DNA from 2 places in the Ketobacter alkanivorans genome. Region 1 is predicted to be linked to the other one. Evidence: predicted binding sites of a transcription regulator. Region 1 holds the regulator's gene; the other holds the start of a gene.

What was found. Region 1 encodes FliA, which starts transcription of late flagellar genes. Its sites were predicted from a motif close to CTAAAGTTTNNNNNNNNNNNGCCGNTAA; they were not measured.
Region 2: flgM (flagellar biosynthesis anti-sigma factor FlgM) is a predicted target of FliA. The motif match lies at 2,053-2,080, and genes of this name have one in related genera.

What each region holds. Positions count from the first base shown of each region.
Region 1 is NZ_CP022684.1:4,434,597-4,437,805, reverse strand. Features, by position in the region: gene Kalk_RS19000 (chemotaxis protein CheA) at 1-22, opposite strand, end outside; gene Kalk_RS18995 (protein phosphatase CheZ) at 35-805, opposite strand; gene cheY (chemotaxis response regulator CheY) at 841-1,227, opposite strand; gene Kalk_RS18985 (RNA polymerase sigma factor FliA) at 1,396-2,106, opposite strand; gene Kalk_RS18980 (MinD/ParA family protein) at 2,148-2,969, opposite strand; gene flhF (flagellar biosynthesis protein FlhF) at 3,001-3,209, opposite strand, start outside.
Region 2 is NZ_CP022684.1:993,790-996,998, reverse strand. Features, by position in the region: gene Kalk_RS04150 (TIGR04282 family arsenosugar biosynthesis glycosyltransferase) at 1-228, shown strand, start outside; gene Kalk_RS04145 (flagellar brake protein) at 225-1,031, opposite strand; gene Kalk_RS04140 (flagella synthesis protein FlgN) at 1,069-1,566, opposite strand; gene flgM (flagellar biosynthesis anti-sigma factor FlgM) at 1,695-2,012, opposite strand; gene flgA (flagellar basal body P-ring formation chaperone FlgA) at 2,130-2,852, opposite strand; gene Kalk_RS04125 (chemotaxis protein) at 2,983-3,209, shown strand, end outside.

The DNA of each region.
Region 1 (3,209 bases):
CTTCATCACCTTCGAAGCTCATCCCCTAACTCCTCTAAAACCCAAGACTGGATAACAAGGCATCCACATCATCCTGACCCGAGACAACATCTTCTCGCGCCTCTGGATTCATAATTGGCCCCTCGGGTCCAATATCTGCCTCATTAGCCTTCATGTCTTTCTGGGGAAGTTCATGTTTAGCACCGGTAATCTGATCAATGGTGCTCGCCATTGCCACCAGATTCACCAGGTTATCTTCTACTTCTTTTACTAGCTGAATGACTCGCTTGATCACCTGACCGGTCAGATCTTGAAAATCCTGCGCCAGCATGATGTTGGAAAGATTGGAGTCAATTGTGGATGCATCTGCCACTGCAGTTACTAAAAAACCATCCACTTTTTTCGTTAACTGTCGAAACTCATCTGCGCTCATTTCACGGCGCATAAGTTTGTCCCACTCCTCTTTCAGGGATTGGGCACTTTCCCGCAGGTGACCAGAAACCGGCATGGTGTGCTCCACCATGTCCATAGTTTTGTTAGCCGCCTGTTCTGTTTTTTCGATGACATAATTCAATCGCTGGGATGCATCCTGCATACGCGACATTTCATCGCGCATCACGCTGTCACTGGTATCAATCGCAAAGTTTTTGATTGACTCATGCAGGCTACGGGTCAACTTTCCAACTTCTTGAAACAACACCTGATCCCGCTGCTGGTGCAAAGAGGAGATGGTTCGCATCGCCTCCTTCGCATCACCACTTTCCAGTTGTTCAACCAGGGTTTTGGCGTACTCCACCAAACTGTCCTGCTGAGCTTGCTCCGTCATGCTAATCTCACATCTGCCGTTAACGGTGAATAGTGCTATGCATCTACCCGCTCAAAGATCTTCTCGATCTTTTCTTTCAATGCCTGAGCGGTGAAGGGCTTCACAACATAGCCGTTAACGCCAGCTTGCGCGGCTTCGATGATCTGCTCTCGCTTGGCTTCAGCTGTCACCATCAATACAGGTAGGCTCTGCAGCTTTTCATCCGCACGCACCGCCTTCAGCAGGTCTATACCCGTCATTCCCGGCATATTCCAATCTGTAATAAGAAAGTCAAAATCCGAGGCTTTCAGTAATGGCAAAGCAGAACTTCCGTCGTCGGCTTCCTGGGTATTGGTGAACCCAAGGTCGCGTAGCAGGTTCTTGATAATGCGTCTCATCGTGGAAAAGTCATCAACAATGAGAATTTTCATATTCTTGTCCAAGGTTGCCTCCAATGAACCCAGTTCACTACGTCTGTTAAGCAAACTACTGCTGTAACTGGCTGTTAAATGCCCCAACCAGCGATAAGCTGACGGTTTCCGGGCCTTTCAACAGTCTCTACCGCTTAAGTCTAGTAGCAGATTTGGTGTGATCCAGTTTTTGTAGAAGAATCAAAGCCACTCTTGTAGACGGGCGCGCAATCGTTGGGCGGCCTGACTGTGAATTTGGCTGACACGAGATTCGCTAACTCCCAGTACCTGCCCGATTTCCTTAAGATTTAGTTCTTCGTCGTAGTAAAGGGATATGACCAATTGCTCCCGCTCAGGTAACTGTTCAATCGCGCGGGCCAGGTGGGTGCGGAATACCCCACTTTGGAGGTCATCCAGGGGGTTGTGAGCCTGTTCTTGCTGCAACCCGGTGGTAATGTTGTCTTCGACGGATTCAAGCTCATTGAGGCTGAACAGCCGTGTCGCCATGCTGTCTTGCAACATGGCGTGGTACTCTTCCATGGAAATGCCAAGGCGATCTGCAATATCCCGATCCCGTGCATCGGCACCTGTTTCATGTTCAATATCGCGAATCACTTGCTGGATACGTCGAGCGTTACGATGTACCGAACGTGGCGCCCATTCACCCTTGCGAACTTCGTCCACCATGGCTCCGCGGATGCGAATGCCTGCGTAGGTTTCAAAGCTGGCGCCTTTGCTGCTGTCATAGCGCTTCAACGCATCCAGCAAACCAATCATGCCAGCCTGATACAAATCTTCCACCGCCACGCCTGAAGGCATTCGAGCCAAAAGATGATGGGCGATGCGTTTCACCAGCGGAGTATGCTGCTCCACCAGGACATCTATTTGTGGCGCCGATTCATCGTTATACATAGCCTGTCGCTTCATGCCCTGCATCGGGGTAACCTGGCGTCCTAACGGGCAACCGCTCCTTGCACCAACCGATCCACAAAGAACTCAAGGTGCCCTCGAGGCGTTGTGGGTAATGGCCAGCTGTCTACTTTATTTGCCAGCGAGCGGAATGCCAGCGCCGCTTTACTGCGGGGATAGGCCTCCACTACTGGCTTTTGCCGCATGACCGCCTTACGCAGGTAGTCATCAAATGGAATGCACCCCGAAAATTGCAGAGCCACATCCAAAAACCGATCCGTCACTTTGGTAAGCTTATTATAGATTTCGCGACCTTCTTGCTGCGTGCGAACCATGTTGGCCACCACGTTGAAGCGGTAAATACCGTGCTTCTGGTTAAGAATCTTCATCATGGCGTATGCGTCAGTAATAGAGGTCGGCTCGTTGGTCACCACAAACAGGCTTTCCTGTGCAGCGGTCACGAAGCTCATCACCATTTCCGAAATGCCTGCTGCTGTATCAATTAACAGCACATCCACATCATCGCTTAGTTCGCTAAAAGCATGGATCAAACCGGCATGTTCACGGGGCCCCATGCTCACCAGTTCTTGCGTACCCGACGAAGCCGGTACGATTTTGATGCCGCCAGGACCCTCTACAAGGATGTCCTTGATGCCGCACTCACCTTTTAATACATGGGAAAGATTCTCACGGGAGCTGATACCCAGCAGAATATCCAGATTGCCCAACCCGAGATCGGCATCCAGCAACACGACTCTGCGGCCTATTTCAGACAAGCACATCCCCAGATTAATTGAGACGTTGCTCTTGCCTACCCCACCTTTGCCGCCGGTGATGGCGATTACCTGTACGGGATGATTACTCATAAACGTTTTTGTGTGCACCTTGTGTCGTCTTTTATCCGTAAGCCAGATCCGGTTCCATTTCGGAGATGGCGTCGCTGTACATATCCGCTACCAATGCATCGTCCATGCGATACTCCTTCGCCAGAGCGATGGCATGATTGATCAAGCGGGTGGCTTGCGGGCGGGCTATGTCGTCCGGGATGTTCTGGCCATCCGTGATATAGGCAATAGGTAGCTGCGATTCGATCGCGACACTTAAAG
Region 2 (3,209 bases), 1.5 Mb from region 1:
GTGGTTGGGCCTGCGCTGGATGGTGGATACATTATGATTGGTGCGACTGAACCAGTATCCTTTGTGTTTGGGAATATGCCTTGGGGTACGGCCGATGTAATGGGGCTGACCCTGGAGAGACTCCTTACCAACGGCGTAAATTTCCATGTTATGGGGGATCGGTGGGACATCGACACCCTGCAGGACATAGAGCAACATGTGCCCCAATGGCTAAAAACCGAATCTTAACCCGTTAATCTCTGTTTACGTTGCAGGTCGGTTAAAAACCGATTTAACGCCCTTTGAGTGGTACCGTCCAGATTTTCAAAGTGAACACCGAGAAAAGAAATACGCAGGTCAGGATCGTATTGCCAATGCATCAGTCGTGCACCACCCACTACAGGTTGGCCGTCGCTCAGCACTAAATGACATGAGCTGTAAATTTCCCCGCGAACAGGCTTGGGTGTCACCAGCCCATCAATACGAATCCGCATGCCACTGGATGACAGATCTGCCAGCGTACCGGTGATAGCCGGGTTAGTGGCATGAGTGAGGGTGACTTTGATCGGGTGAGCCTGACTTAGCTTAACCCTGAATGCGTCTCGCAACTGAATCTGCTCAATCCCCTTTGGGAATTGAAACACATGATGGGTTCCAGAATCGGAGGGGAGTGCCTGAATATGGATGGAGTCGAATTGATGGCGCACACCGTGGTGGGTCAGAGAAAACTGAACCTTGGTTCCGTCCCCTAAAAGTTCAGGTAGATCACTGGGAATGAATTCGTCAGTAGTAAAGCGGAGCGCGGCACTGTCCACAGACAGTATGCCTGTACTCAATTTGGCGATTTTACGCTTACCCAAATTCATGATCATGGCAGTCACTAGGTGATTCTGATCATGATATAAGCTCAACAGTTCACCAATATCATTCGGGCTGTGCTTGATGTTTTTGGGTGAGCCGTCGTTGGGTTTGTCTTCGTTGCCGAACAGTTTGTCCAGTAATTCGTTGATCATACCGGGTTTGTTACCCTGAAATAACATCTTTGACTTCATTTTAGCAGAACTCTGATTTACTGCTTGCCTTTGAAAATCAGGCAGTTGCCAGCATGCGATGATCCGCGTTCATATTGCGGCGGCCATTGGCTTGGTAGATGGAAACCTGGGTGGCCGTACCTTTGATTATGGACATGAGGCTTTCCATGGAATGTTGGGCGTGAGCCAGTATCTTCCCATTGACCTTGTTCAGGCGTGCACAGGTATTCATCGTATCTGAAAGCTTCTCCCAAACACTTTGGAAGCGTTCCTTCCAGGCCGTTGGTATTTGGGTGAGAAAGAAATCAAAACCGCCTTTATCCAATTCCAACCCCATATCGGCCATGGTTTGGCGTCGTAGTTGATCCGCTTGATCCAGTTCCATTAGGAGCTGGGTTTTGCGGGCAAGCAGCGCCGGGTGGGCAGCGTATTGCCGCTTCTCCAGGATGGTTTTTTCCTCCTGCAGAACTGTTTTCAGGGTCTGTGACAGTTTGAAATCTTGCTCTATGGCCTGTAGCAGCTGTTGTGCAGCTTTAGGGGATATTTGTGTAGCCATACCAACTCCTCAACAAACATTGACGTTCATGGAGGTTAATTGCAAGGAGTGTGCCTGATTCGATTTAGGGGAGAATAGTGATGAGTGGATTGAAAGAGAAAAGTGGGAGAGCGTCTGTTTGGGACAAATCAGAACAGAGAGTCGCTCTCCAGCATTTTACGTGCAATGGATTGGGGATCCGCCTTGTAACTGCCATCGGCAATGGCCGCACGCAGGGCATCCACTTTTTCTTGGTTTACCGGAGCTTCGGTTTCAAGTTGCTGGCTGGCTCGATTCAACGCTTGAGCTTCAGCACTGATTTTAACGGTCTCAGTTTCACCGCGGCTACCATCAGCGGAGGGAGGTGATTTCCTGACTCCGGTATCCACAGCAGATGTTTTCTGGCCAGACTTCGCCTTGCCTGCATTTGCTTGGTTGCTGTTTAAGCCATTGATTTCCATAGCCATCTTAATACGCCTTCATATAAATACTGCGTTCTTACTCCATATATCGGCCGCAAGCACAGTAACTTTAGTCAATTAATGCACAAAATTTTCGTTCGCGCCACTTTGTTTATCGGCCATTTAGAGGCTGACTTTAATTTGCCCTGGAGCCGTAATACGGCCTTCTACCACCTTATCTGATGAGGTATTCCTAACCCGGATAAGCTCACCAAAGGCACCATCTTCCATCGCCAAGCCGGTAGTGCGGATGCTTAACCCGTGGCCTTCGCCGATGATGACGACTCTTTCCCCGCGATTGATCATTTTGGCAGGGTCCACTAGCGCGGGGTTCATTACCTGCTCGGCGGGAATCGGTCTGCGTGCCACAAAGCCCACTAGTTCATCAATGGTTTTGAAATATCCGCCATAGAGCCTAGACACATCTCTCAACTCCAGGCGCAGGTCGCTTGGGCTCAGATGGGTGCCCTTGGCTATGGGCAAGTCTGAAACCACAATATTATCAAACGCTTGTATCGTTACTGGAACGTGGATTGTCCAATTTTCGGGGTTGGCGCAGCTAACCTTAAAGGTCAGCCTGCCAGTTGAGCGATTACGGGGGCGGTGTTCTAGCTCCAGTGCTGACTCGCAATCGCTTAGCCGCAGCCGAGTGTCGACGGGCTGAATATCCACTTCAATTTGTTCAAAGCCACCATTGTGTGTTTCATCAACATACAGGTTAATGGCGTCATTAATCTGCTGCTGCAGGCTGGATGGGGCCGCCTGCAGTGCAGTTGAGTACATGGCCAGAACAAGCAGCAGTGCGTGCCAGCAGGACGCTATAATTTCTTGATGCTTTCTGTTCATTTATCCAAATTGACCTATTCTAAATGAATGGTGAGTAAATACAGTTAGGCGACGCATTTTTGACGATCCGAACTGTGCTCAGTGAATCAAGCAAAGGGTATGCCGTAAACGGCGAATGCGGAGTTTTAATATGGCCGGGGTGCTGGATACAGTCGATCAACGAACCAAGCTGGTGGGCCAAAACCGGCTGGAATTGCTGCTGTTCAGGCTGGGTGATAACCAGATATACGGAATCAATGTGTTTAAAGTGCGGGAAGTTCTGCAGTGCCCAAAACTCACAGAACTGCCTCAGCGCAACCCAGTGGTTCGAGGCATCGCGCATATCCGTGGTGGCACTATTTCCGTAATGGATATGAA